3 regions of the Gottfriedia sp. NPDC057948 genome follow, and region 3 is predicted to be linked to each of the others. Evidence: riboswitches for the same ligand, from Rfam matches in the RefSeq annotation. Region 3 holds a riboswitch; each other region holds the start of a gene.
What was found. A riboswitch is a leader RNA that binds a small molecule or an ion and turns the genes downstream of it on or off. The one in region 3 is predicted to bind S-adenosylmethionine.
Positions count from the first base shown of each region.

Region 1: it holds a riboswitch for S-adenosylmethionine, as region 3 does, so the genes downstream of both, mmuP (S-methylmethionine permease) here and ACFVRR_RS03840 (trans-sulfuration enzyme family protein) in region 3, are expected to answer to the same signal.
Region 2: it holds a riboswitch for S-adenosylmethionine, as region 3 does, so the genes downstream of both, ACFVRR_RS18730 (2,3-diketo-5-methylthiopentyl-1-phosphate enolase) here and ACFVRR_RS03840 (trans-sulfuration enzyme family protein) in region 3, are expected to answer to the same signal.

Region 1 is NZ_JBHVPN010000006.1:143,681-153,872, forward strand. Features, by position in the region: gene ACFVRR_RS12310 (efflux RND transporter periplasmic adaptor subunit) at 1-1,023, opposite strand, end outside; gene mmuM (homocysteine S-methyltransferase) at 1,508-2,461, opposite strand; gene mmuP (S-methylmethionine permease) at 2,436-3,845, opposite strand; SAM riboswitch class I at 3,929-4,035, opposite strand; gene ACFVRR_RS12325 (hypothetical protein) at 4,458-4,727, opposite strand; gene ACFVRR_RS12330 (hypothetical protein) at 4,924-5,427, shown strand; partial or broken gene ACFVRR_RS12335 (SpoVR family protein) at 5,506-5,976, opposite strand; gene ACFVRR_RS12340 (DinB family protein) at 6,220-6,717, opposite strand; gene ACFVRR_RS12345 (cold-shock protein) at 7,207-7,407, shown strand; gene ACFVRR_RS12350 (hypothetical protein) at 7,734-8,027, opposite strand; gene ACFVRR_RS12355 (DUF4083 family protein) at 8,146-8,382, opposite strand; partial or broken gene ACFVRR_RS12360 (SpoVR family protein) at 8,548-9,180, opposite strand; gene ACFVRR_RS12365 (hypothetical protein) at 9,309-9,560, opposite strand; gene ACFVRR_RS12370 (TasA family protein) at 9,717-10,192, opposite strand, start outside.
Region 2 is NZ_JBHVPN010000015.1:69,767-79,958, reverse strand. Features, by position in the region: gene ACFVRR_RS18785 (TetR/AcrR family transcriptional regulator) at 1-547, shown strand, start outside; gene ACFVRR_RS18780 (peptidoglycan recognition protein family protein) at 587-1,165, opposite strand; gene ACFVRR_RS18775 (hypothetical protein) at 1,134-1,361, opposite strand; gene ACFVRR_RS18770 (hypothetical protein) at 1,660-1,878, shown strand; gene ACFVRR_RS18765 (hypothetical protein) at 1,995-2,507, shown strand; gene ACFVRR_RS18760 (hypothetical protein) at 2,674-2,814, opposite strand; gene yjeM (glutamate/gamma-aminobutyrate family transporter YjeM) at 2,895-4,394, opposite strand; gene ACFVRR_RS18750 (DUF421 domain-containing protein) at 4,596-5,294, shown strand; gene ACFVRR_RS18745 (cupin domain-containing protein) at 5,344-5,856, opposite strand; gene ACFVRR_RS18740 (methylthioribulose 1-phosphate dehydratase) at 5,873-6,499, opposite strand; gene ACFVRR_RS18735 (2-hydroxy-3-keto-5-methylthiopentenyl-1-phosphate phosphatase) at 6,496-7,149, opposite strand; gene ACFVRR_RS18730 (2,3-diketo-5-methylthiopentyl-1-phosphate enolase) at 7,155-8,375, opposite strand; SAM riboswitch class I at 8,440-8,543, opposite strand; gene ACFVRR_RS18725 (pyridoxal phosphate-dependent aminotransferase) at 8,601-9,785, opposite strand; gene ACFVRR_RS18720 (carbon-nitrogen family hydrolase) at 9,932-10,192, shown strand, end outside.
Region 3 is NZ_JBHVPN010000001.1:821,937-832,128, forward strand. Features, by position in the region: gene ACFVRR_RS03815 (ABC transporter ATP-binding protein) at 1-749, shown strand, start outside; gene ACFVRR_RS03820 (ABC transporter ATP-binding protein) at 749-2,536, shown strand; gene ACFVRR_RS03830 (YcxB family protein) at 3,231-3,758, shown strand; gene ACFVRR_RS03835 (ATP-dependent DNA helicase) at 3,883-6,156, shown strand; SAM riboswitch class I at 6,236-6,339, shown strand; gene ACFVRR_RS03840 (trans-sulfuration enzyme family protein) at 6,421-7,590, shown strand; gene ACFVRR_RS03845 (trans-sulfuration enzyme family protein) at 7,596-8,762, shown strand; gene ACFVRR_RS03850 (hypothetical protein) at 8,939-9,361, opposite strand; gene ACFVRR_RS03855 (NAD(P)/FAD-dependent oxidoreductase) at 9,747-10,192, shown strand, end outside.

The DNA.
Region 1 (10,192 bases), on a different contig from region 3:
TTTTACCGTAACTTTCTTTGTAGATTCTCCAGAATCATCTGTAGATGAAGGAACTAGTACATATTTTTCATTTCCATTTTTATACACTGCTTCTACTGGAACATATAGCGCATCTGCTTTACTTTGTATTAAAATACTTGCTTCTGTTGACATACCAATTTTCAAACCTTTTGGATTTTTAATTTTTACAGTTACATCAAAAGTTGAGACGCCATTTGTCGATGTGCCTTCATTTGCTACTTTCGTTACAATCCCATCGAATGTTTCACCTTCAAAAGCACTTGCTGTTATTTTTACTGACTGTCCAACTTTTACCTTAGTGATATCTAATTCATCTACACTGATTGTTGTTTCCAAAGAACTGAAATTTGTTATATGCGCTACTGTCACAGAACTTTGTACCGAATCTCCACTATTAACAGCAAGACTTGTAATTGTTCCTGCAACTGGTGCCTGTAAAATACTACCATCTGTAAATTTCACAAGTGTTGTACCTGCTTTTACAACTGAGCCTTCCTTCACATTTACAGTATCGGCTACTAAACTACTACCCCCAGTATTTCCTGTACTAGAATTATTTGTGGAACTGCCACCATCTTCTCTTGTAATCGGTAATGTAACTCCATCTTCATCCTCCATACGAATTAGAACTTTTCCTTGCGATGCTCCGCTACCGCTACTTACATAAACCTTTGTAATTTCTCCATCTTTTGGAGCCGTAATAACATCACCATTTTTAAATGTCACAAGAGTATCACCTTTATCTACTGATTCTCCAGATGAAACACTCACACTATCCACAACAAGAATTGTATTTGCCGCAGTAACATCTTCGTCAGTATTTGCAGTTACCGAACCCGATCCAGTAACAGCTACCTCTAACTTTCCTTTTTGTGCAGTGATTGTTTGTGCTGTAGCCATCACATTTTGGGCTTGATTTGCTTGACTCTTACTATAAATGAACCAACCACTTCCTCCTCCAACAGCAACAACAATAATTGAAATAATAACCCACTTTTTCAATTTTCTTTTCTCCTCTCCATTATTGAGATTTTGTTACGCTTATTTTGGATTGTGTACCTTAAATTTCCCTTAATAAAAAATCAATTAATGAGGAGAGAATGATGGTCATATTCAAAGCCATTTAAAACTCTTAATTTTCGAGCAAATAAATAACCCCCTTCTATGTTATTGAAGGGGGGGTTACTTGTATTTATCGATATATAAATCTACAAAAATATTGCTTATTTACACTTTTCATATTTAATCTTTAGTACGATTGAGAAGAAAATACCTATACGTCCACCCTTAGTTCCGTCTTTTCCCCACAAAAATTAAACTATTCTTATTCAACGAATCTGCATTTTAGTACAATAAAAAAATCGACTATTTGGCCGATTTTTTATACAACATACGCATGTGTTAATTTAATAACTTTCAGCAATATGAACTATTTTTTGAATAACTAAATTAACCTCTTCGTTAACTTTAATTACGAAAAATTGGTTCAATACTTGGAAGAACGCCACTTGTTCGATATCTCCTCAATGTGATAAGGTGTCGTTCTGCAGCATCCACCTATTAAACGTGCACCTGCTTGGTACCATTCTTCAGATTGAATATCCAACACGTTACATTGTTCATGACCATGCCATGTTTTTGTTTCTGGATTATAAGTTTCACCAGAGTTTGGATAAACAATAATCGGTTTTTTTGTGTTTGCCCTCAACTCTTGTATTGCACCAGTCACAACGGTTACTGGCGCACAATTGATGCCTATCGCTACAATTTGTTCACTTTTCTCAAAAACTCTTGCACACTCTACGAGTTTCACACCTTCACTAATCTCTTTCTCATTTTTTAATGAAAAGGAAAGCCACGCATATGTTTCTGGATACTCACGTAATAATATATCTAATACTCTTGCTTCTTGCAAGGAAGGGATCGTTTCAAATGCCAATAGATCTGCACCTGCTTCTATTAACGCTGACATTCTTAAACGGTGAAAGTCTGCTAATGTTTTATCTGTCACACCATAATTGCCTACATACTCTGAACCATCTGCAAGGTAAGCCCCGTACGGCCCAACCGATGCAACAACCAATGGTTTAGGCCTATTCGTTTGCTTATTTTCCTTCCAAAAATCATCTCTTGCCCTTCTTGCAAGTAACACCGTTCTCTTAATTAATTCCAAAGCTTCCTGTTCTTGTATTCCACGCGCGGATAAACCACTAATAGTAGCTTGATAGCTTGCTGTTATGGCACAGTCCGCACCAGCACGAAAATAGTCCGAATGAACCTGATAAATCAGTTCCGGATTTTCTAGTAACACACGTGCCGACCAAAGGGGATCGTCCAAATTACATCCATGCGCCTCCAATTCTGTAGCTAATGCTCCGTCAAGAAGCATAATGGGATGTTGGGATAATATAGCATCAATTGGATTGACTTTGTTCGACATAATCTACGCCCCTCTTTTTAAAATTTTTTGTTAGATAATAACTTCCATAGCAAAACAAAATAAACGGTATGCCGCAATATAAGGCAATTCTCTGTGTTGGATCGAATGCAATTCCTATACACGATGCCAGACAAAGGATAAAAGAAGCAATTGGTACTAATGGATACAGTGGTGTCCGATAAATCAAGTCCTTTTCAGAATTTCCTTCTTTCAAAAATTGTCTGCGAAATAGGAACTGGGAAGCACTAATACTCATCCAAACTACAACTACTGCTAGACCTGAAATGGAAACAAGTACGATATAGACAGTATCTGGTGCACAAATACTTGAGAGCAAAGCCAAAGCTCCACCCACCATGCTGAAAATGACGGCGTTGATTGGAACACCTTGCTTCGTCATTTTTCCGAAAATCGGAGATATCGTATTCTTATTAGCAAGCGACCAAAGCATTCTAGAAGAGGCATAAAGGCCTGAGTTTGCCGCAGATAAAATAGCTGTTAAGATAACGAAATTCATTATGTCAGCTGAATATGGCACCCCAATTCGTTCTAGAACTGCAACAAAAGGGCTCTCTAATACACCAGCATCGGAAATAGGCAATAATGCAGATAAAACAAAAATCGTTCCTACAAAAAAGATGATCAATCTCCACAGAGTAGTTCGAATGGCCTTCGGTATCATTTTTTCCGGGTTCGCGGTTTCTCCCGCTGCAATGCCTATTAATTCTGTTCCCGAAAAAGCAAAATTAACCGCAAGCATCGTTGTTATAATACCCGTAGCACCATGAGGAAATAAACCTCCACTTGTAAAATTAGAAAATAATGGTGCTGCTTTTGAATGACTCATCGGAAGAAACCCTAGCATTGCCGCTGCTCCTAAAACAATAAAAATCACAATAGCTATAACCTTTATCGATGAAAACCAAAATTCGGATTCGGCGAAAAATTTAACAGTCATGACATTTAATACAAAGATCAAAATAGCAAAAATAGCACTCCATATCCAAACATTAATCGATGGAAACCATCGCTTCATAAGTAATCCTGCGGCTGTAAATTCAGAACCTAAAGCAACAGTCCAAGTTAACCAATACAACCAGGCTACTGTATACCCTGTACCCGGTCCAATGTATTTAACTGCATAACTGTGAAATGAGCCCGTTTCAGGCATATGTACGGAAAGCTCTCCTAAACATAGCATAACTAGATAAACCACTAGCGCACCAATCAGATAGGATAGTATTGTTCCAAACGGGCCAGCTTGTTGAATAGTGTAGCCCGAGCTTAAGAATAAGCCAGTTCCAATCACCCCACCAAGTGATAGCATGACTAAATGACGTGCTTGCATGTTCCTTTGAAATTCTTGCCCATTTTTGTTCCCCATTACTACTCTCCTTTAGTTACTATCCAGAAAAAACAAAAACGCACTCTAAAAAAGAGTGCGCTACTGACAAATAAAAACGGAAGCTCTCATCTATCAGGTTATCACCCGCTGGAATTAGCACAGTGTCTACTTAAGCAGACCTGTTGCTGAGGCTTCAAAGGGCCAGTCCCTCCACCTCTCTGGATAAGAAATATTTTTTTTATAACCATATCAATCCATTCAATAATTGTCAAGATAATTCTGTTTTTTTAAAAAATTATCTATTATTGACTTACTGTTTTATCATTTCTTATGAACGAAACTGTCAAACCACCAAACCCAAAAGGTTTTAATTTAGGTTTTTTTCAGTTTTTAGACAGACAAAAATTAAGACTACCAACCTAGAATTCAAAAAATTAGATTTTCTAAGTCTGTGAATGGCAACTCTATAATAGTAGATATTTTTAGTTTCTAAAGATAAGACAATGTCTTAAAAGCTTGGCACGAAGGCGATTCTCTCATAGACTTTACTTGAATATTTTCAATTTCTTTAAAAAGAGCCTTTTGTTCTTTTTTCAAAATTAATCCACACCTTATCTCATTTAATTCTTTAAATAAACTCTATTTAAAACCTCATAAAAGTAATAATATTTTAACAAAAATTCGCTTCATTACCACATACCCACAGAACGAAAGATTCTCCCAACTATGCATTTTTGACTTAAATGGTATTTTTATTTTTGGGAACTTATAACAGGTCATAAGGTGGCCATTTGAGTATACTTTAACAAAATTCTTTTTCTTTTGTTCTGCTAAGAAGTAACCATTTAAGGCATTGTTGTCTTTATCTACAGATTTCCCTTTATATGGCGCGTCTTTAATCCACGAAAGAATTAGTTGCAATACGATCCCCCCTACAAAAAATATAAAATATGTATTATTAAATTCTAAAATTCTTTCTTTTTCAAGCTCCTAATAAATTGAATTTCATTTTTATATAAACATGATAAGGAGCGTTTTTGTTTAGTTCGCCTAGTTTTTTATCAGTATTTCTATTACGATTAAAGAAGATATAAATTCGATACGAAGGAGAAAAACAATGGAGAAAACATTTGTAGTGTATGCGGGTCCAGATATTTGTGTAGCTGTCAATGCTGAGTCGGAAGAACAGGCATTTGAACGATTTGCTGAAAATAGAATTATGGATGAAACATTTAGAGATCACGTAGACCATTTTATTGTAAATTTTAGTTTATTAGAGGAATTTTATAGTGATGATAAAGGTTTTCTATTGGATGAAGATGGTGAATTTAAAGAACACATTTTAAAAATTGAAAATGATAAAGAATGTATCAAATATATTAATAATTGCATTGAAAATAATGTCAAAAAATTCTGGTCTGACGCTCCACAATTTGCTGAAGAATATATGCGCGAATATCGAAATAATAAAAATATAGATTTTTATGAAACAAATTTTTCAAGAGAGTTTTATATTGATACATTTAAGAGAGTAGTTGCTCTCGGTGATTGGTATGATGACTTAGTAATTAAGGAAATTGATCTTTCTACAAGAGATGTCCAAGTAATTTTTAATAAATAGGATCTGTTAAATTTAAATATTGATTTTTGAACTAAAAAGGTTGTCTAATTAGACAACCTTTAGGAAATTTTATTCAAGCTTCAAATAAAGCTCACCATTTTTTAAGTAATCGCCCTCTTGAACAACGATATATGGGAATCCGCCATTTACCCGACTAACAACAAGTTGGTCTCTTACATTCTCCCATGCTTTATCAGTAACTTTATATTCCTTACCTTGTCGCTGGAATAAATACATGTCTTCTCGCATGACAAGATCTTTCGTTAAGTAGTTTCGTATAAATGAACTATCAGATTCTAATTCTCGTACTTCAAACATTTTATCTCTTCCGCTGCCAGGTTTAACACCCAACTCACGCATTTCTTTTGTTGGATTATTATATCGCTCTTCAATATCTTCAAACATTCTTAGTCCTAAGTAGTATGGATTAATACTTGTTTTAGAAGGTTGAACTACTCCTGCGTTTAGTTTCCCATATTCTATTGCTTCATTTGAATCGAGATTTAGTTCACGCATGATGCGAATGTGCCAAAAACTTTCCCAGCCTTGTTTCTCTCAACGATCTTCTTTTTGATATTCTGCATGCTTCTTTGATACTTCTGCTACCACCCTGACTACTTTAGTCATAAGACCATAAAAAAATTGGACAACTAGTAATTTAACTAGTTGTCCTTATAATACGAACACATGCGTTAGTCATAATGAACTATGAAATGCCCCCCAATTGTTGACTCAACTAACCTTTATAGTGAATTTCAATTGGCTTCCATGAATTCACTATTGATCCAAAGTTTAGGCAGGATATCCTCCGGTTGGTGGTGGCCAAGCACTAAATAATCTGCGTATTAGTACGATTTCACCTAAATGATAGGAGTTGTGAGATGCAATATTGCGTAGTACACCACCTGGGGATTCGCCTGGCCATTTCTCTAATGATTTGTCCAATTGAACAGTTTGAGCAATCGTACATGCCTGTTCTATTCCTTGAAGAAAATACTGAATAATCTGTTTCCACTCTTCCTCATTACTAGGTCCTTCTTCAACAGGCCAGCTTTCTTTCACATCAGAAGGTAATTCAGGCCTCTCTCCTTGTGCGAATAATAAGAGGAATTCTTGCCAGTATGTCATGTGTTTGACTAATTGATAAATAGTATAAGGTAGCTCCTCTATTCTTTTTCCAGCAAGATCCATGTCTATATCCAACAAAGCATTCTTGATAGGAAGATGACCACGTTCTCCTCTTAATGATTTTACTAGTGTGTCACTAAATGCTTTATTTGACTGCTCCATATTACCGACTCCCAACATTTTTATTTCTATTTTACTAAATTTATTGTTCTATCCCTTTCTATTATCTAAATATTTAATAGAAAAAATCACTGTTAACATTAATCAAATCGAATTTTCCATCTGAACCATATGATGATAAAGACCCAATTTTTTACTAATTACAGTACTTTTTCATATCTTTTTTTAATTATATTGTTTTGAGTAAACTCTAAGTCAATAGATTATGGGAGGATTTCTTTTTAATAGTAGAAAACGTAAGAACCCAAACAAAAATTCTACAAATAATTAAAAAGATATGAATTGAAAATGAATACTAAGATTAATAAATCTTTTATGCAACAAACGCATGCGTTAGTTGCATAAGTAGGTTTTATTAATTAGTTATATAAATTAGGAATGTCCTTTTATTTAGGATAATTTGATTATCACTAACTATTATGTTAATATTGAAATATTAATGTGTGTAAATCGCACTAGGAGGCAACAAAAATGGAACATGGTAAAGTAAAATGGTTTAATGCAGATAAAGGTTTTGGATTCATCGAGCGTGAAAATGGAGATGATGTATTCGTACATTTCTCAGCTATTCAAACTGATGGTTTCAAATCATTAGATGAAGGCCAAGCTGTTACATTTAATGTAGAGCCAGGTCAACGTGGACCTCAAGCGACTAATGTAAAAAAAGCATAATTAACTAAAATTAGTCAGATTCTACTTGATAGAATCTGACTTTATTTATGTCTTATAAAATTAAAAACCCCTATTCGAAAATAGAATAAGGGTAAAATCAAACGTGGATCTCGGTAAAGCAAATGGTTAAAGCTATTATATCTCAAATAAAATGAAGTTACAAATTACTAATAAATTTCTTCTAAAAAAGACAGATTGGATAAAGTTTAATTAACTTAGATGATAGATTCCAATTCAACTTATGCATGTGTTAGTTAAATAAGACCACTTTAAAAGCCATATCAAATGATATGGCTTTTAAAGTGGTGAAACGTCACCTAGTCTTATTATTTATTTCGTTGTTTTTTATTTCGTTCTACAAATAAATGATATTCTTGAAATTCTTCTTCAAGTTTATCTAGTATTCTACCAGTTGTATGTTCATCGGATAATTTTTGACAATACATTTCTAATAAGAATTTTCCTGCTTTATAATTTATAAGAAAAATCGGATAATCAGATTCATATCTGTTATTTTTTTTCCCTTCTACTAAAAAATGTTGAGTCATCTTTTCACCAAAGATTTTTATATGAAGTTTTACTAAATCATCATATTTTTCTTTCTCTTCCTGGTTAAACATTTGTATTTCCCCCTATGTGTTCTTATTCAACTACTATGGAAGTGCGACATAAACTTCCCTTCACTGTGGTGAATCTGAGGATTCATGGATGGCTAACGCATTAGTTAGTTACATAAGCCTAGTTAGAATTTTTTTCAAGAACTTCAATTAATTTGTCCAATTTATACTCTATATTTTGTAATGATTGTCTGCTCTTAGCTTGATTTCTACTTCTTCTTTTAAAAAATAATACTATTGCTGTAATAATGCCAATTATAATTATCCAAAAAATAATTGGGGTAAATGCAAGGATAGGGTCGTAGATATCTTTTGTATCCGTTATCGTGTGAGAAACATTTCCTGTTAAGAAGTTCATATTTTTTCTCCTATTAATTTTTCTTGATAATGTGATAATTCGCTAGAAACTTATGATTTCCTTGTTCAACTAACCTGCCATTTAGTTGCATAAGGTTCACTTACCAAAAAAGAATTTTATACTTTCTAATCCATTAAGAAAACAAAACCACCTAAAAAGGTGGCTTTAAATATACTTCCGATGAATATTCTTCCCATCATAACTAAACAACACTGACTTATTCTCAATATTAGTCTCTAAATGAACCCCTCTACCCCACAACTGATGAATATAAGGCATAACTTTCTCAACATACTTCACATCAAGTTCCATATGTTCATAGGAATGCTTCAAATAAAGCTCCCCATTTTTTAAGTAATCCCCCTCTTGAACAACGATATATGGGAATCCTCCATTTACTCGACTAACCACAAGTTGATCACGTACATTTTCCCATGCCTTATCAGTGACTTTATATTCCTTACCTTGTCGCTGGAATAGATACATATCTTCACGCATGACAAGGTCTTTCGTTAAGTAGTTTCGTATAAATGAACTATCTGACTCTAACTCTCGTACTTCAAACATTTTTTCTCGACCGCTGCCAGGTTTAACACCTAACTCTATCATTTCTTTGCTTGGATTATTATATCGCTCTTCGATATCTTCAAACATTCTTAGTCCTAAATAATACGGGTTAATGCTTATTTTTGATGGCTGAACTACTCCTGCATTAAGCTTTGCGTACTCAATCGCTTCATTAGAATCAAGATTTAGTTCGCGCATAATTCTTATATGCCAATAACTTGCCCAGCCTTGTTTCTCTCAACGATCTTCTTTTTGACTAAAAATCTCTATTCCTTATTTAACAAAAATGGCAGTATAGTTGAAGGAGTATTAGATGAAATTATTTTAATAATAATCAAAAAAACCATCACATACGACTTTTATTTTACTTTTAATATCGCCTCTTCTGCATTTTCACTTGTTAAGCCTCGAAAAGAAAGACATCGAGTGGTTAACCAATTCAATATTTCTTTCTCCCGCAAATCAGGTTTCATAATCGTATTAATAACAGGTGTGATATCTAGCAAAATATTGGTGTCTAAATTGTTCATTCTAACTTGTTTGTCCGTGTTTAAAACACCATCGATATCTAAGAAATTTTCATGCTTCCCTTCTTTGGAATCATAATTCACAGCTTCACTCTATTAAAATATTCACCTTTAAATTATCATATATCGATTGAATAGTTGGCTAGTTTTTTCAATCTCGAAAAGTGGCACAATTTAAGAACCGTCCCTTTGACAAAAAAACACCCCGCCCAAGCTTTTTGCGGGATGTTGCTTTTACTATTATTTTTTTGAAAATTCTGCATTTGGATCAGTTTGCTTAGCTTGGACCTTAAAGCTGACTTTTAAGGCAACTCCTTGCAAATTGTTGTCCGCACTATCTTTTAAACGTAACTTTAAATCAATCTCGATTTTGTCGTTCGCTTTGAAGCGGTCTGAATCATCCTCTCCCTGACCTGGAAGCAGGTTATCTAACGTCGTCTGTAGATCGTCAAGGTCAATCCAGTCAAGGTCTGATATGGTCTCGCCGTTATACAGAATAGTCGGTTGCACTTCATAATTGCTCAACAGCTTTTTGATCGAAACCTCAGTCGGTGCATTGTCAATCATAAAATTGACTTTACCGCGGATAAACATATCATAGTCGCCTGTATTCTTAATCAAGATCGGTGACATTTCACTTATTTGGGAAGGAGCAAGCTTATCAGGAGAAAACGTCAATTGCTGCTCACTTTGCCCGTTATTTATCTCAAACGTTC
Region 2 (10,192 bases), on a different contig from region 3:
GTTTATCGAAAATGGGTATGAAAGAACGACTATGAAGCATGTGATGGACGCATCAAATGTAAGTAGAGGTGGATTATATCAATATTTTGCTAATAAAGAAGAATTGTTTGAATCACTTTTATATGAGTCACTACTAAGAGTGTCTGAAGAAACAAGGAAATTATTGAATCAACATGTTGATTCATATTGGGAATTACTTTTATTAAGAATGTTCGGTGAAAGAAGAGTGCCAAATGATCGAATGGATCCTTTGGCACCAATTACTTTAGAGTTTTTCATAACTGGTAGAAATGATGAAAGAAGAAAAAAGTATGGGAAAGAACGATATTTTTATGGAATTAAAATCTTTTCCGATGTCATAAAAGAAGGTCAAAAAAACAAAGAATTTAGTAAAAAGTATGATAGTGAAATTTTAGCAAGAATGATTGTTTCATTTATTGATGGACTTGCACTAGACTATGCAATACTCTCAGCGGAAGAAATAATGATAGAAGAACAATCGATTATGTTTGTACAATTTTTAAAATTTGCTCTCGAAGTAGAATAAAAATGCGGTATTGTTATTAAATTAACATCCCGATTAAAATTATTGATTTAACATTTTCCAAGTCTTTTCTCCAACAATCCCATCCAGTGTTAGACCGATCTGTTGTTGAAAAAGCTTTACGGCATTTGCAGTCTGAGTACCAAAATGACCGTCTGGTGTAATGCCTAAAAGCTGTTGAATGGTAATGACATAAATATTTGAATCTCCTATTTTCATAACATGACCGGGGTATATTAATGAGCGATTTAATAAATGTCCTGCATTTATTTTGAAATGATTAAAAATCTCGTTATATTTTACAAACGGGTATGGACACGGTTTTCTAGTAACATCAAAATGACGGACGATATCTTTTTGGGTTAAATTAAACATTGAACATAAATCATTTACAACCATCATTGTTCGATTGATGGTCGTATTTGAAATACGATTATCCTTTTCAACACACATTTCAACTGATATCGATAATAAATTGGCATTTGGCTTTAATGCATCTACACCTCGAAAGGGTACACCATTCACATAAGTATATTTTTCATTTGCATGGAATGTGACCTCATTTAAAGGGATAATACAAATTGCCTCTTTAGGATCGACAAAAATATGTGCAAAAAGCATAAGATGGTTTTCTCCCTTGACTAATTGCCTCCGCATTTTGCCCAGGTAAAACCTCGCCAAAATATTTATAATGTCCGGTTGCTGTCGCACCAGGATTTGCAGTCCAATGAATAACGATTTTTTTAACTCCATTTAATTTTTGACCAGATCGTGTAAATTGATTAATTGGGATGAATTTATTTGTCCAACTTGGCATGAAACAACCTCCAAATATAAATTTTTAAGGATTTTAGTAAAAATGTTTCCAATTATCACTAATATTAGATTATGAGTACTAAATTTTTATCATGTTGAAAATGGTAGCATTTCAGGAATGCGATCAAAAAATAGTACGATAATCGTTTCCGAGACTGAATAAAGCGAAATAGACTGTGGGAGCTTGGAAGGAAATCTCTGTACGAGACTTGGACAGTTATATAATTGAATTCGATATAGTACATAAAATTGAAAACTAAGAATATGGCTATACTAATCGTGACCAAAGGAGTGATTAGATGAATTTTCGATCAAAGGAACAAATTTTGACGGAGCAGCCATCAATAGAAAGAAAAATAGAATTTAGAGGAAATAAATACAAATTAGTTGATACAGTTCATGATGTTTCACACGGTGGATTTGATGATCTTACATGCTATACTTACCGAAATGATACGGAAAATGCGGAAATATTGCTATATGTGCAAAAAGGAAAAATCGTAATTGTTGAACCTTAAAGGATTTAAGACTGTCCTGTATATACAGGCAGTTTTTGTTTGTTTTAGGGCTAATATGATGGCATTTAGAGATATTAAGTGAAAGGGTAGATTTGGAAAAATAGGGGGCATGTGGATTGAAAAAAATTATTCTTTTATTCTCAATTCTTTTGTTAACTGCTTGTTCACATGGTAATGGTGCAGTTGAATCATTAAAAAAAGAATATCCTAAAACGATAAAACAAGTGGTAGATCAATTATCAAAAGATGTACAAAAAGAATTAGTTGTACCAGAAAAGATCCCGTTTAGAGCAAAGGATGTCACAATGGATGTACAAAAAAATCAAAAAAATGAAGCTATTAATGCTACCTCGTTTAATTACTCAAATGAAGAAGTAGAGGTTACAATGTTTGTCATCACATATCATAATAAAAAAGCTTCCTTCCCAGATCAACAACAAGCATTAAAAACAACCAAATTAAAAGATGGTACAAAAGTTTTGATTGTTGCTGATGATGATAATACAAAAACAATTCGATGGAAGAAAGACGGTCTTTATCATTCAATTTCACTTCTTTTTTCAGAAGAAACTGGTAAACAATACACTATTCGAGATTTAATAAAAACTGCAAATTCGATGAGTAAATAATGAAAAGAGACCGCCAAAAAAATGACGGTCATTTTTTTATACATTTAAGCAAATTGGCAAACAGGGTAGAAAAATCGACTAGAAGCCATTTTTAGGTATCAGTATAAATATAAATGCATCTACGCCTCTGACTTCTCCTAACGGCTCGCCAATCGGTGAGTTTTCTTTATGAATTTTTAACTTCATTAAGAGCTTCAGTATTTGATTTACTTGGAGCAAAATAACCTTCTGAATTAACTGCAGCTGGTGTAGGTTGCCCTTTATTTTTGTTCTTCTTTTTTACATGTGGATTTTGATTGTGACCCATGAATATCACCTCCAACTTTAGTATGTGCTATATTTCCGACTTACTTTCGGAATTGTTATTAACAATAAGTGGGAAGATTGCTAGGCAATTTTCTTCTCTTTTTGGGTATGCTTTCTTGAACGGTTAAGAATGAGTAAAGCTAATATTGAAAAGAAGATTGGACCTGCAATCATCCAGATTGTGGAGTTGTAATCACCTTCAATAGCCGGTTGAATGATTGTAAAAAAGTTTGCAAATCCAACTACTAATATAACGAGAATGCTTGCAAATAAAGCAGATGAATTTGATTTTAATATTTGGAATGGTTTATCGATTTGATCATTCCTTTTAAACATGGGATAGGCAATTCCTAAAAAAATATAAGGTAATGTCATTGAAACATTCGTCATTAAAGTTATTTTATTAAAAAATGCAGATGCTCCTTGACCGCCAAAGGAAGTTAGGACAATAATGATGGATACAATTGCAAATTGTACCCACATTGCATTGACAGGCATACCTTTTTCATTTGTGTCTGAAAATTTTGTCGGCCATAGGTATTTTGGTGTGCCTTTTATGATTGTTTTTAATGGTGCATAAATTAATGTGAAAAATGCTCCGGTATATGCAAGGAACATTGATAAACCAGTAATTCTTGCAAACCAAATGCCAATTAGATCGGCAGTATGTGTTGATAAATTAAAAGCTTTTCCAAGTTCTAATCCTAAATTGTACATAAGTACATATGTTATGTTCCCTAAGTTCGTTGTACTAGCACTTAAATCATTTGACCAGTTAATAAAAATACCTACTAAAAAAATACCTAACGAATATCCTACTGAGATAATAATTGCTGAAATTGTAATCCCTTTTGGAAAATTACGTTCAGCGTTTTCCGTTTGATCAACTAATCCGCCGATTGCTTCTAAACCGCCATATGCAAAGATTGCAAATACAACAAATGATAAGATTGAGAGGGTAGATAGATAATTTGGATTAGGAGAGTGAGCAAATGCTGATGAAAAGCTTTTAATTGGTTGCGCAAATTTTCCTCCATTGAATAGAAAAATAAGGATACTTGTGATTAGCAATACTATATTTAATGAGAAAACTGTAATTCCACCAATCGTTGTTACCTTACTAATACTTTCAATCCCTTTTGAAGCAAAATAGGTCACAACTAACATCCAAAGTAATGCTAATAAGCCAATTGATTGAGTAGATGAAAGTCCAAATAATGAAAGGGACTGCGTTTTGTCTCTACCAAAAATAAAGGTTGATAGGGGAATCCAAACCTTTGAAGAGACACTAACCATAAAAATTACATAGGAAGAGAACCACATAAAGGTTCCAATAAAAGCGAATCTAGGCCCAACTGAATCGGCCATCCATGTATAAATTCCACCTTCTGAATGCTTATATGCAGCTCCGAACTCAGCCATCATAAAAGCAAAAGGAATAAAAAAAGTAATAGCTGAGAGTAAATACCATGGAATTGCACTATATCCCATTAAATAGAATGCTGTAGGTATATTTCCAAAACCATATACAGTTGTAAATACCATTAATATTAAGCCAACAAGTGAAAGTTTTTTACTCAAGATCTCACCTCAGTTAATTAGTCGATTATAAATGAATAGTATTATTTTCTTCAATAATCGGTAATTTATGAGGACATTACAACCAATCAGGTTTACTAATTTTTTAGAAATAATAAAGAATAGTTTCGTACTATTTTTCAAACGCTAAGTTGATTGATAAATTCTTAAAATAGATGGTTTGAAAGAGAAAGGATGAACTAAATGAGCTTTAATGAAGTAGTATTAAGAGTTATATGCTCATTTTTTGTTTTATTTATTTTAACGAGATTAATGGGGAAGAAGGAGATTAGTCAATTAGATGTTTTTACATTTGTAACAGCTATTACAATAGGAAATATAGCAGCATCAATTACGACATCTAAAACATTAACTATTGAAGATGGGATTATTGGATTAGTTGGCTGGGCAGTTTTGACGATTATCATGGGGTATTTAAGTTTAAAATCTAAAACTGTACGTCGGGTAATTCTTGGGGAACCAATAATTTTAATTAGACAAGGAAAAATAATGGAAAATGCATTAAAAAAAGCTAGATTAGATACAGAGCAATTTCAAGGAATGCTTCGTAATGAGAATATTTATTCGTTGAAAGATGTAGAGTACGCTATATTTGAAATCGATGGCAGTTTATCTATTATGAAAACAAAAGATGTTAAAACGAAAAAAAATAAAACATGGAAAAAAACTTTATTATTTCCGACTTCAACAGCAGTCATATCTGACGGGGAAGTAAATGAAGATGCATTATCAAATTTAAACTTGGATAAAAAATGGTTAATGGCTCAACTTGAAAGGGTAGGTATAAAATCAGTTTCAGATGTGTTTTTTGTTGAAGTACAAACCGATGGGTCGTTATATATCGATTACCGAGAAGATCATTTCAATGAAGAGGAAAATTAATTGACTCACATCCTAAAAGTGGATATGAGTCAATTTAGTTTTTATCAAATTATTCGTAAATCGGCACCCAGCCTTCAGTAGTAACAAACAATCGAACAGCAACTACTTTACGATCCTCTGCTAATGTGAAGTAGTGGCGTACATTTGGTGGTACAGAAATTAAATCTCCAGGATTCAAATTAACATGGAAAAATCCTTCATTTCCTTCGATAATAAACGTACCGTGACCGCTAACTATGAAGCGAACTTCGTCATCTGTATGATGATGCTCGCGGTTGAAGTTTTTAAGTAAATCATCAAGATTTGGAGTTGCTTCTGAAAGAGTAATAATATCACTTGCTAAATAGCCACGTCTTGATGAAATACTGTCGATTTCAGCTTTAAAAGTTTCAAGAATTGCTGCTTTTTCATCATCTGATAAAATAAATTTTTCTTGTAACGAACTATGTAATTGTTCGATATTCCAATTTTCGTAAATTACACCTTGTTCTTCTAAATATGCTTTTACCTCAACATCACTTGTAATATGATAATCTTTTTTTTCTACCCAAATTGTTGCCATTCTTCATTCCTCCAAATTAGTTCTTTATAAATGTATTTTTTTGTATACCTTGTAAAGCGTATTGGAATAGAAACTCATAAGCTTCTAAATGTTTTTTTGCTTCAAATGCTGATTCTGCCCATACTGTTATACCATGATTGTGAATTAATACAGCACCATGATCATTCTTAATATGTGGAAGAAATTCATTTGCAAGAGTGGGGATATGCGCATGATTTTTTATAATTGGAATTGTAATTTCTGCATCTTCTTCCCAAAGTCCCAACGCTTTAATAATTTCAATACCAGAAAAAGCTAACTCATCTTGATATGGGAAATCCTTTGTTATAAAGTTATTTGCTAAAGTGTGTACATGAAGAACGCATTTTGCATTTGTGTGCTGATAAATTAGACGATGCAAAATGGCTTCCGCTGATGGTTTTTTTGATTCATCCCAAACAGATTGGTCAAATTCATTAACGAGTAAAAAATCGTCATAAGTATGTTTAGTTTTATCTTTACCACTAGTTGTAACTAAAAAGTTTAAAGGCTCCTCATTTACTTTAATTGATAAATTTCCGCTAGTTCCTAAAAACCAATCTCGATCAGCAAGTACTTTTTTTACTTCGCGAATTTCATCATAATGTTTGAAAAAGTCCTTCATACTAGCACCTCCGTCTCTAATGAAGCTCGAATATCATAGAAATTTTCAAAAGGAATGAAAGGTAAAGATAATTCTTCACATTTATCTTTTAAGAAATCTCGAGCAAAAATTAAATTAGCTTCTTTTGCAATTTGTAAGTCAGTAATTGAATCACCAATGACAATGATAAAATCATTTGCTTCACTAAATTTTCTTTTAACAGATGGTTTACACATTCCACAATCATTCGTACAGTTTTCATCACAAGAATGATCCCAATGAATCTTTACAGTTTGGCCTGTAAAGTCAGTACGATTACATAAAATATCCGAAGATGGAAGGTAATCAGCTAATATTGGATGAACGAAAAAATCTAATCCGCCACTTACAACTTTTAACTCATATTGTTGTACGCTTACAAATTGTATAAAATCGCTAAAACCATCTCGAATGACTGTACGATTGATTACATAATCGGTCATTTCTTGTTTTTTCGTTGAAGGAATCGTAGCAAACATTTTCTCTACACCTTCTCGAATCGATATATTGCCATTTAATACTTCACTTGTTAATCCACTTACTGAAGGTGGAGCAAATTCTTTAATTAAATTAACGATATTGTCTCCCTCTGTAATTGTTCCATCAAAATCACAAAAAATCTTTATTGCCATTGTTGTTACCCCCAAAGTTGTAATGCTTTTTGTAGTGATGTATTTGGAAGTGCGTAGTCTTTTAGGTCAACTCCAGATAATGTTGCTGAAATTGCTTCTCTAAATGCATTACCTCCACCAATTGGTCCATCCGGATGACCATGAACACCGCCGCCAGCGTTGATGACCTGCTCAATTCCAAAATCTTGAATTAATTGAGGAACAAGTCCTGGGTGAATTCCAGCAGAAGGTACTGGGAATGTCTCTTTTAATCCATTTGAAACTGTTAAATTTTCAGCGATTTTTAAAGCTGTCTCTTTTTCTAACGCAACTGATCCATATGGTGAAGGGAAAAGACTAAAATCTGCGCCAGCAATTCGTAAAAGTTTACCAAGTAATAATCCTGCGTCAATACCATAAATTGGAGATGAACTAAATGCACCCGATACAGCAGGATGGGCCATAATTGGAATATTAATTGATGGATCTTCTGCCAATCCTTGCAGTACATCAATTCCATACGAGAACACATTTAATAAAAATACATCAGCACCAGCTTCAGCAGCACGTAATGCTTTTTCTTTTAACTCGTATGTTCGGCCAGTTAAATTCACCGCGTATAATGTTTTGTGTCCTGTTTTTTCATAAACTTGGTTCAAAATATTTTTTCCGTGAGTGACGCGATCCGTAATAGATGTAATTGTGTCAAAAAGGATCTCGTCATCTTTTATTAAATCTACGCCACCTAAAGCTTGCTTTTTTAATTCCTCTGAAATGTATTGAATATCTCTGCCGATAATTGATTTAAAAATGCTCATTAATAAAGGTCGATCATATACATCCAATTTCTCTCGAATACCTTTAATACCAAATTTTGGACCCGGAAAAAGAGCTAAAATGTCATCCGTAAAATTTAAATCAATCAGTTTAATTTCACCATCAAGGGATAGCTTACCGAAAACGGTTGTTAAAATTGCTGGTAGATCAGCTGAAAAATTTAAGCTAGGATAATAGATTTCAATAATCCCTTTTGTCGGTTTATAGCCTAGAAAGTTAACGACATTTTCTTCGCATTCTATTTCACGTACTGAAAGAACTTTGCCTTTATGCTTTTGTAATTGAATTTGATCATTTTGAGGTAAATTCGTCCATGAACCAACCGTTAAACCTAGCGCGATTGACTCTGCCTTTTTTTCTAAATGATGATTTTTATCATAAACTTGGTAAGTTGCTATTACTCCACTCATTTCAAAACCTCCAAAAAGTTTTAGTCAAACAAAAAACCTCTCCACTAAGGAGAGGTTTACCTACACCTTATCTGCCAGCAAATGCTGCGAGAATTAGCACCGTACTAGTTAACTAGCCGGTTGCCGGGTTTCATCGGGCTCGGTCCCTCCACCTACTCTGAATAAAGTAATATTTAATTTTGAATTCTTAATCTAATCGAATTATTTCATGAACAATCACAATTGTCAAACATTAAATTTTGAAAATATTTCAATCTCTTTTAATCTAGCAACTGCTTCCTTCAATCGATCAATATCTGATAGTAGGCCGACTCTTACATATCCTTCTCCATATTCTCCAAATCCATTTCCGGGAGCGACTGCAATATGAGCCTTTTCAAGTAAAAGATCAGCAAATTCCTGTGATGTAAAACCTGATGGGATTTTTAACCATGCAAAAAACGAACCTGCAGGTGCAGTTACTTCCCATCCAATTTCGTGACAGCCGCTAATAAATACATTTCTACGCTCTTCATAAAGTGCTAATAGTTGTTTTACACTTTCTTGAGATTCAGTTAGCGCAGCAGCTGCAGCTTCTTGAACAGCAGGGAAGATGCTAACATAAAGATGATCCTGTAAAAGATTAATTGCTGAAATAATCTCTTTATTTCCAACTGCAAAACCAATTCTCCAACCAGCCATATTATAAGTTTTAGAAAGGGTATAAATTTCAATCCCGCATTCCTTTGCTCCTGGAGTTTGAAGATAACTTAAAGGTTTTTTGCCGTCAAAACCAAATGCACCGTAAGCAAAATCATGACAAACAGTAATCTGATTATTTTTTGCAAGCGCAACTGTTTCTTTAAAAAATTCTTCAGATGCTATAGCACCTGTGGGATTATTTGGATAATTGATAAATAATATTTTACTAGCATCCAAAACATCTTGAGGAATTAATTTATAATCTGGTAAAAATTGATTTTCTTCAAGTAATGGAAGCATGTATGGAACTGTTTTTGAAAGAGATATACCAGATAAATAGTCTGGATAGCCTGGGTCTGGAACTAAAATTGTATCTCCTTCGTCACATAAACAAAGTGGTAGCTCTACTAATCCAGCTTTTCCACCGAATAATATGGCTACTTCTTCCTCTGGGTCTAAATCAACATCATACTCTCGTTTATAAAATTCTACAACAGCATTTTTTAAAGAGCTCATTCCTCTAAACGGAGAATAACGATGAGTTAAAGGGTTTTCAACAGACTTTTGTAATGCTTTTATAATATGGTCGGGTGTAGGTTGATCGGGATTTCCTTGACCAAGATTAATGACATCATGACCATTATTAATTGACTGATTCACTTTTTGGACTAGTGAAGCAAAAAATTGTTTTGGTAAATTGTTTAATAGTTTACTATGATTCAAGTTAATCACTCCAAAAATATAATAAAATTAATTTGAATAGATCGTTTCTTAATCGACTGATTTTCATGAACGACTGTTGCAATAACTTTCACCATCATATATGCTCGATTTAAAAATGTCTATAAAATTTAGAATAGGGTGAATAAATTGTGATTAAAATTGCGTGTATTCAATCTGACGTTATTTTAGGTGAATCAAAGACTAATTTAGAGAAAATGAAAACTCAAATAAACGAAGCTATTAAAGAAAATATTCGTGTAATCGTACTACCTGAGCTATGGACAACAGGCTATTGTCTGGAAGAAATTGGTTTGCACACAGGTGAACAAGAAGTGATTATTTCTGAACTTCAATCCATCGCAAAATCAAATAATGTAATATTGATTGCTGGTTCGTTCCCAATTGCAAGAGAA
Region 3 (10,192 bases):
GTTCAGTAGAATATAAAAATGTAAGTTTCAAATACAATGATGAAATTGTCTTAAAAGATATTAATCTATATATTCCAAGCGGTAGTAAAGTAGCGATTATGGGAACGACAGGTGCTGGGAAATCTTCAATTCTTCATCTGATTGGACGCTCATACGATGTGGCTGAAGGAGAAGTTCTAGTAGATGGCGTTAATGTGAAAGATTTTAATCTTACATCTTTACGTCAAAATATGTCTCTCGTTTCTCAAGATACATTCCTTTTCTCAGATACGATTGAAAACAATGTTAAACTAGGAAACCCAGAAGCTACAATGAATGAAATCCGTGAGGCTTGCCGTATTGCTTGTTGTTTAGACTTTATTGAAGATCTAGAAGAAGGTTTCAACACGGAAATTGGTGAACGAGGAATTGGTTTATCTGGCGGCCAAAAACAACGTATATCAATTGCCCGCGCATTACTAAGAAACGCTCCAATCCTAATTTTAGATGATGCAACTTCTGCATTAGATATGGAAACGGAGTATGAATTATTACACAATTTAAATAAACGTTTCTCACATAGTACAACATTTATCATTGCTCACCGTATTTCAGCAGTAAAAAATGCCGATGTAATTTTATTTGTTGAAAATGGAGAAATAGTAGAAAAAGGAAATCATAAACAATTACTTGATAAAAAGGGAAGATACTTTGAAGTTTACGAAGAACAATTCAAAGATTTTGAAACAGTAGAAAGCGGGGTGGTCTAATGGCACAAAATACGATTAATCGTGATGAAGACCAACTAAATCGGAGTAAAACCGAGCTTATTCTTAGGCTCGGGACGTATTTAAAACCATATAAATTAAAAACATTCTCCGTTATTTGTTTAATGTTATTTGTAATGATTATTGGGATATTAAACCCATATTTACTAAAGGTAGCGATTGATACAAATATTAAAAATCACGATGTAAAAGGCCTCATAATGATTGGAGCTGTACTATTAGCTCTAAATTTCTTAGCAATGATTGCCTCAAAAATACGTTGGACGATGATTAGCTCCGTTACGAATAATATTTTAGTAAATATTCGTCATGAGCTTTACACCCATATTCAAAAACTATCATTTACTTTTTTTGATAATCGACCAGTAGGGAAAATTTTGGCTCGTGTAATGGGGGATATTAGTGCTCTCCAAAATTTATTCAACCAAAGTATTCAAACATTAATTCCGGAATTACTAAGCTTAGTTTGCGTTACAGTCGTAATGTTTATCTTAAATGTAAAACTTGCAATCGCATCAGTATCAATTCTTCCATTTTTGGCAGTTGCCATGTTTTATATTGAAACACGTGCACGTAAAAGATGGGATGATTACAGAAAAAAACGTTCAAATTTAATTGCGTTTATACATGAAGATTTTTCAGGAATAAAAGTAGTTCAGTCCTTTGCGAAAGAAAAAGATAAAGAAAAAGACTTCAAAGAAAAGGTTTCTGAATTAATGGGCTCATTCATGAGAGCAGTAAAAATGAATGACTTCTTCTGGCCATTAGTTGAGCTTTCTTGGGGTGTTGGTACTGTTATTGTATTTTATGTTGGATATAAGCTTGTAACTAGTCAAGATATTGAAGTCGGAACATTAATCGCATTTTCAATGTATATTGGCATGTTCTGGCGTCCAATTATGAACTTATCTAACTTTTATAATACATTAATATCAAACTTCTCGGCAGCTGATCGTATTTTTGACATTATGGATATTGATCCAGAAATTATTAGTCAAGAAAATGCACCTCCAATTAGACGAATTAATGGTGAAGTTCAATTTAGAAATGTGACTTTTGGATATGATGAAAAATCTACAGTCCTAAAAAATGTAAATTTCACAATAAATCCTGGTGAAAAAATTGCATTGGTAGGTGCAACAGGAGCAGGGAAAACGACTATTGTTTCACTTTTAAGTCGATTCTATGATCCTTTAAAAGGTGAGATCTTAGTAGATGGAAACGATATTAAAAAAGTAGATTTAGAATCTTTTAGAAGTCAAATGGGAATTATGCTACAAGATACATTCCTATTCTCAACATCGATTATGGAAAATATTCGATACGGTAAATTAAACGCTACAGATGAAGAAGTAATTGCTGCAGCTAAAGCAGTTCATGCACATGACTTTATTATTAAAATGGAGAATGGGTATGATACGGATGTAAACGAGAGGGGGTCAAGACTTTCATTAGGTCAAAGACAATTAATCTCTTTTGCTCGTGCTCTACTAGCCGATCCTAGAATTTTGATATTAGATGAAGCTACTTCGAATATTGATACACATACAGAGAAGCTTGTCCAAAATGGAATTGAAAAGCTATTAGAAGGTCGTACTTCATTTGTCATTGCCCACCGATTATCAACAATTCGTGACTGCGACAAAATTATGGTAATCGGAAACAGAAATGTCGAGGAAAGCGGTACACATGAGGAGTTATTAGCATTAAAAGGACATTATTATAAATTATACATGGCGCAGTATAGCTTTATTAATGATGGAGCATAATTGATTTGTTTTTTACTAGATTGGGGCTGTCTCAAAAGTCAGGTTAACTGACGTATGAGCGGCTCTTTTTTATTTGAAAATCTACTGCTGCTATGTTTTAGGGTATTTCAACGGCGTTTTTCATTTGTTGTTGATCTAATCGTGCTTTTTTAGTTATTTTGTAGGTTCTAATCAAGTTTTTATTTAGACAGAGGGCATATTTACAAGTTTTCTATTTGAAATAATCTGCTTTTGTCTGTTATTTAGGACTGAATACCTTAACTGGTAGGGGTACTTTTAAACTTTAATTGCGGTTATTAGGATTTTAATTGTAGTTATGCTAAATTTAATTGCGATTTTCAAATCTTAATTGCAGTTTCACTAATTTTAATTGCGATTTTCAGATTTTAATTGCAGTCAACTGTTTAATTACGATTCTTAAATTTTAATTGTAGTTTCGGTAATTTTAATTGCAGTCCACTATTTAATTTCGATTCTAAAAACCTTATTTGCAGGTAGGAGATCCATTTTTATGCCAATAATCTAAAATTAGAACTTTTAAAATGAATTATTACGTATTTTTAATATAAGAATTAATTCTATGAATATTGAAAAATCAACTTAACATAAGTAGATGAAATATCTTTATTTTCAGTTTTTTTCTAGTGTTAAAATAGTAGTGATTAAAATATTTTTGCGAAAATGGAGGTCAAGTATGAAGCTTAATTATGAAATTAATTTGGATGATTATATTGAATTTAATTTACATCACTTAAAACACTCTAAAACTGTTCAAAAGTCTTTAATTAACCAACGAATTGCTGTGAGTTTAATCTATTTAGTAATACCATTTTTAATTTCCTTTCTTTTCAACCAACCACTTTTTGGTTATTTACTTGCCTTTTCGTTAGCAGCCATTCTTTGGTTCATTTATTTTCCAAAGTATTTCTACCGTTCGTCAAAAAACAAAATGATTAAGCATTTAACTGAAAAAAACGATCAATCATTATTCGGCGAACATTCTCTAAAGGTAGATGAGAATGGGATTGAAGAAATTACACAATCAAGTGTTCATGAAATAAAGTGGGATGATATAGTTGAAATAAAGGGAACGAAGAATTACTTTTATATTTACTTTACAAGTATGCAAGCCATTGTAGTGCCACTAGAAGCAATAAAAGATGACATGGAAAGATTATTACAATTTTACAGGAAATATAATATTCAAGTTTTATATTGCTAGTTGAATAGTGTATTCTAATCTCTAAAAGTTCAAGTTATTTTGACTTGGACTTTTTTATTGTTACTTTTCATTCTTAATCAAGAAAGAAGAATTATGATAAAATGTAAAAAAGGAGGGTACTCACTTGGAGAATTGTATAAAGGTTTCAGTTCGAACGCTAGTTGAGTATGCTCATACAGCGGGAAGTATCAATATAACATATAAAAGTTCGGTTTCATTAATTGAAGGAACAAAGGCTCATCAAAAAATCCAAAAAGAATATGGTGAAGAGGATGTAAAAGAACGACCTATATCCGGCACTATAACATTGGATCAATTGGTGTTTCAGATAGAAGGCCGTTGTGATGGATTATTATTTAAGGGTGATCAATATATAATAGAAGAAATTAAATCAACAATGAAGGATTTGAATGAAATAAATGAAAATTCATATCCTGTTCATTGGGCACAAGCAAAAGTTTATGGATATTTTATTTGTGAAGAATTACAGCTTGAAAAGATTACACTTAGACTTACATATATTAATATTTTAACTGAGCAGAAAATAAGCTTCGATCTTTTGTTTACAAAGGATGAATTAACAAATTACTTATACAAAATGCTAGAAATTTATTATCCTTTTGCAAAATGGAAATACGATCATATTGAGTTAAGAAATGAGTCAATAAAAGAATTGAATTTTCCTTTTCCTTCTTTCAGAAAAGGTCAAAGAAAGTTAGCTGGAGCGGTATATCAAACGATTCAGGAAGGTAATAATTTATTTGCTGTTGCACCAACCGGAATAGGAAAAACGGTTTCAACTATTTTTCCCACTGTTAAAAGTATTGGTGAAAATAGTATAAATCGAATGTTTTACTTAACTTCTAAGACGATTACTAGGACTGTTGCTGAAGAAGCGTTTAAGCGCATGACAGATCAAGGGCTTTGTATAAAGTGTACGACGATTACAGCAAAAGATAAAATCTGTTTTAAAGAAGAGACGATGTGTCAAAAGGATTATTGTGAATATGCCAATGGTTATTATGACCGGATAAATGATGCTGTTCTTGATATACTTTCATCAGAAAAAGCGCTAACTAGGGAGAAAATAGAAGAATATGCAACAAAACATACAGTCTGTCCTTTTGAATACTCATTAGATTTATTAAATTCTTCAGATGCTATTATTTGTGATGTAAATTATATTTTCGATCCACGAGTATCGTTAAAAAGATTATTTGATGAGCATAAACGAAGTTCAGTTTTATTAATTGATGAAGCTCATAATCTTGTTGATCGGGCAAGAGAAATGTATTCTGCAAGTCTATTCAAATCTAAATTTTTAGAGTTGAAAAATAGATATAAAAATTTAAAAGATGAACTTTATGCCATAATAAATGAAATAAATAAGCGATTGATTGAATTAAGAAAGAAATGGAAGGACGTTGTATCACCAGTTTCAAAAGAAATTGATGAGGATTTATTGGAACTTCTACATACATTTAATGAAATCGTCGAAATAAAATTACAGGAAATGGACGAGGACGAAAATAAACAACTTTTACTTGATACTTATTTTGAGTCGCTCAACTTCGTCAAAATTGCAGAGTTTTTTGATGAAAATTACGTATGCTACTATGAACTTTATAAAAGTGAAGTTCATTTAAAGTTGTTTTGCCTAGATCCTTCTAAAGTAGTAAATGACGTCATAAAAAGATTTCGCTCAACAATTTATTTTTCAGCTACTTTAACACCAATTCAATATTTTCAAGATATGCTTGGTGATCAAAGCCGCGATTATACAATTTCAATCGATCCTCCTTTTCATAGAGAACAACTGGAAGTAACAATTGACCCACTTTCAACACGATATCAAGATCGTGAAAGAAATTTAGAAAGATTAATTGATTCGGTGTATAAAGAAATTACGAAAAGAAAAGGTAATTATTTAGTTTTTTATCCGTCTTATCAATATTTAATTCAAAGTGTTGATTTATTTAAAGAGAAATACCCTAACATAAAAACAATCGTTCAAGAAAATGGTATGTCTGAAATTGAACGAGAAAAGTTCCTTTTACGGTTTGATAGTCATAATGAGGAAACATTAGTTGGCTTTGCTGTATTAGGTGGGATATTCTCTGAAGGGATCGATTTAAAAGGTGATCGATTAAATGGTGTCGTAGTAGTTGGTGTAGGGTTGCCGCAGATTTGTTTAGAAAGAAATATTTTAAAGGAGCATTTTCATTCGGTTGGAAAAAATGGGTATTATTATGCATATGTCTTTCCGGGTATGAATAAAGTAATGCAAGCGGGTGGAAGAGTTATTCGTTCTGAATCAGATGAAGGGACTTTATTACTAATTGATGATCGATATAGAAGCACACTTTATCAAAGTTTATTACCTGATGAATGGAAATAAAAAGCTATATATTAAATAACGAAAAAAAATGATTGATAATTATCAGAGTTTTTAATATACTTATCAATATAATTAAATAATCTTATCAAGAGCGGTGGAGGGACTGGCCCGACGAAACCCGGCAACTCTAGTGAAAACTAGAAAGTGCTAAATCCTGCAGGTGAAAAACCTGGAAGATAAGAGCGATATGTATATTTTGCGGACATAACCACTTCTTATTTTTTAAGAAGTGGTTTTTTATTTGACTAAAATGGGGGATTTATAATGACTAACACAAAAGAGGCTTTAAACACGAATAAAAAATCAATTGAAACAGTAGCCGTACATGGAAGCAAAGGCTATGATCCATTAACTGGTGCGATTAGTTATCCAATTTATCAATCTGCTACATTTAAACATGCAGGACTTCATCAATCGACTGGATATGATTATGCAAGATTACAAAATCCCACTAGAGAAGAAGTGGAAAATACTGTAGCAAAATTAGAAAGTGCAAATTTTGGAGTTGCATTTTCAACTGGAAATGCTGCCGTTACTGCAGTATTAAGCTTATTTAAAAAAGGTGACCACTTAATTGTTTCAGATGATTTATACGGTGGAACATATCGTTTATTCGAAGAAATTTATTCACCATATGGACTTGAGCATAATTTTGTTGATACGACTGAAATTGAAAATATTCTTGATGCACTTAAACCGAATACAAAAGGAATCTTTATTGAAACACCATCAAATCCAATGATGAAAGTAACGGATTTAAAAAGAGTAGTAGAGATTGCAAAAGAACGAGATATTATCGTGATTGTTGATAATACATTTTTAACACCTTATTTCTTTAGACCAATTGAATTAGGGGCAGATGTTGTTGTTCATAGTGGAACAAAGTATTTAGGTGGCCATAATGATACACTTGCTGGTTTTGTCGTGACTAATTCAGAATATACGAATGAACGAATTCGTTATTATCAAAAATCAACAGGTGCAACATTAGCTCCATTTGACTCTTGGTTAATCTTAAGAGGCATTAAAACATTACATTTACGTATGGAATACAGTCAAAAAAATGCGATTGTACTTGCGCAATTTTTAGAAAATCATCCAAATGTTACTGAAGTGTATTATGTAGGATTACCAACGCATAAAGGATATTCAATTATTAAAGAACAAGCAACTGGATTTGGTGCAATGATTTCATTTAAAGTGAAAGATTTAAGTTTAGTTGAACAGGTTTTAGGAAGCGTAAAAGTCATCACATTCGCAGAAAGCTTAGGTGGAGTTGAATCCTTAATTACGTATCCACATACGCAAACTCATTCAGAAATGCCAGAAGAATTTAAAAGAAAGCTTGGTCTAGATGACCATACACTTCGATTATCTGTTGGTATTGAACATATTGATGATTTATTAAATGACTTAGAAAATGCATTGGGGTGATGAGCATGCAATTTGGAACGAAATTAATTCATAACGGAAATGAAATAGATCAGGCAACAGGAGCATTAAGTATTCCAATTTATCAAACTTCAACATTTCATCAATTTGATATAGAGAATTTTGGTAAGTACGACTATGCAAGAAGTGGAAACCCAACAAGGGAAGCATTAGAAAATACAATTGCAAAGTTAGAAAATGGCGTTCGAGGTTTTGCGTTTTCATCAGGGATGGCTGCAATCTCATCTGTATTGTCTTTGTTCTCAGCTGGAGATCATATTGTCATCTGTGAAGATGTTTATGGAGGAACATTTAGAATAGCGACAAAAGTATTAAATCGTTTCGGAATTGATTTTACTTTTGTAGATGCATCTAATCTACAAGAGATTAAAGCCGGAATAAAGCCAAATACAAAAGGTCTTTATTTAGAAACACCGTCTAACCCTCTTTTGAAAATTACTGATTTAAGTAGTGCAATCAAAATAGCAAAAGAAAATGACATACTTGTCATTGTAGATAATAGTTTTTTATCACCATATTTACAAAGACCATTAGACTTAGGAGCTGATATTGTCGTTCATAGCGCAACAAAATTTATTGCAGGCCATAGCGATGTAATCGGAGGATTAGCGGTCGTAAATTCAGAAGAACTTGCAAATGATTTATACACAATCCAAAATTCATTCGGAGCAATTTTAGGTCCACAAGACTGTTGGCTAACATTAAGAGGATTAAAGACGTTAAAAGTTCGTATGGATGCTTATGAACAAACTGCATCAAAATTAGCAAATTGGCTTTTAGAACAAGAAGAAGTTGAGGACGTATATTACCCAGGACTAAAAGATCATCCCGGTCACGATGTTCATTTTGAGCAAGCTACTGGAGGAGGAGCAGTCCTTTCATTTACACTAAAAACAATCGAACAAACGACAAGTTTCCTACAATCAGTCGAAAACGTTGCAGTTGCAGTTTCATTAGGTGGAGTTGAGACAATTGTTTCATATCCTGTAAAAATGTCTCATGCTGCAATACCACTCAATGTTCGTGAAAGATTAGGCGTAAAAGATACATTAATAAGAGTGTCCGTTGGTTTAGAAGATATAGAAGACTTGATTGCAAGCTTCCAAAAAGCATTAAATGCAGGAGTGAGAGAAAAACAAGAAGTGCAAGAATAGGAAAATGATTAATTACAATGGAGAATCAATCCTAGTAAAATTAATACCTATATTAAAAATCCCACATAATTTCTGTGGGATTTATTTATTTTTGTATTTTTTAATTTTGCATTTTTGAAGATGTTTACATTAGATGTAAATTTTTAAGTAGTATAAATGATTTTATATTTACATGACTATGAAAGGAATATTTCCCCATCACCAATTTCCTCTTGAATTACCTCAGTTGCACCAATAAGTGCCAATGCGTTACCAACTATTTGAACTGAATCAGAAAGAACAATTTTTCTTTGTAACTCAAGTAAATCTATTTTATCTGAAGTGAACAATTGCTTAGAAACGAAAAAAGCTACGGATAATTGACCGGCTGTACCAATCCACATTCCCGATATGATATCTCTTTTTCCTTGGAAGATTGGATCTTTGTCGATTGAATATAATTTTGATAATGTAATCGTTTCGTATAATTGTGCAACTGCTTTAACCCATGATGCAGCAACAATTTGTCTTTCAAGACTTGCTTGTAATTCCTCTTCTTCTAAATTAGTTTTCTGATAATGATCTTTACCATCCTTTTCCTTTATAATTTCTTCTAGCATCTTTTCCATCTCCAATATAAAATATCTGTTATTTATATAACTATTCAACTTGATGTGATTGTGATTCTATCTAATAGGATATTTTCGTTTTTCAATGATTAACTTTTAGTTAAATTAGGATGAAATAAACAAATTTGTTAATTTATAAATAATCTGATGTCAATTAATTAATATTCAAATTTGAATTGTCTAAATTTGGTTAAAAAAGCTAATTGACAGATGGTATTTTCTAATGAAAAGGTTTCACTTTGTTTATAAACGAATATTTTTTTGGAAAAATACAAAAAATGTTCGTGTTTTTACTTGAAACGTATTCTGATTGATGGTATTCTATTTTAGGTTGATCAAATGAAATAATTTAAACCTTATTTGGAGGTATATATAGATGTATGATGTGATCGTTGTTGGAGCAGGACCTGCTGGAATCTTTACTTGTTATGAATTAACTTTAAAAATGCCTAATGCTAAAGTAGTACTTGTTGATAAAGGACATGATATATTTGCAAGACATTGCCCAATTTTACAAAAGAAAATTGAAAAATGTCCGCCTGCTGCAGGTAAAAAAGAATTTTCAGGTTGCTTACCAGCTTGCTCAATTACAAATGGATTTGGTGGTGCTGGAGCATATTCAGATGGGAAATTTAATATTACAAGCGAATTTGGTGGATGGATGACAGATTACTTATCAGATTCACAAGTAGTAGAATTAATTAAATACGTAGATAAAATTAATTTAGAACATGGCGCGACTGAATCGATTACGGATCCTTTAACAGAAGAAGTTAGAGATATTGAACGTCGTGGTTACGCAGCAGGACTTAAATTATTACG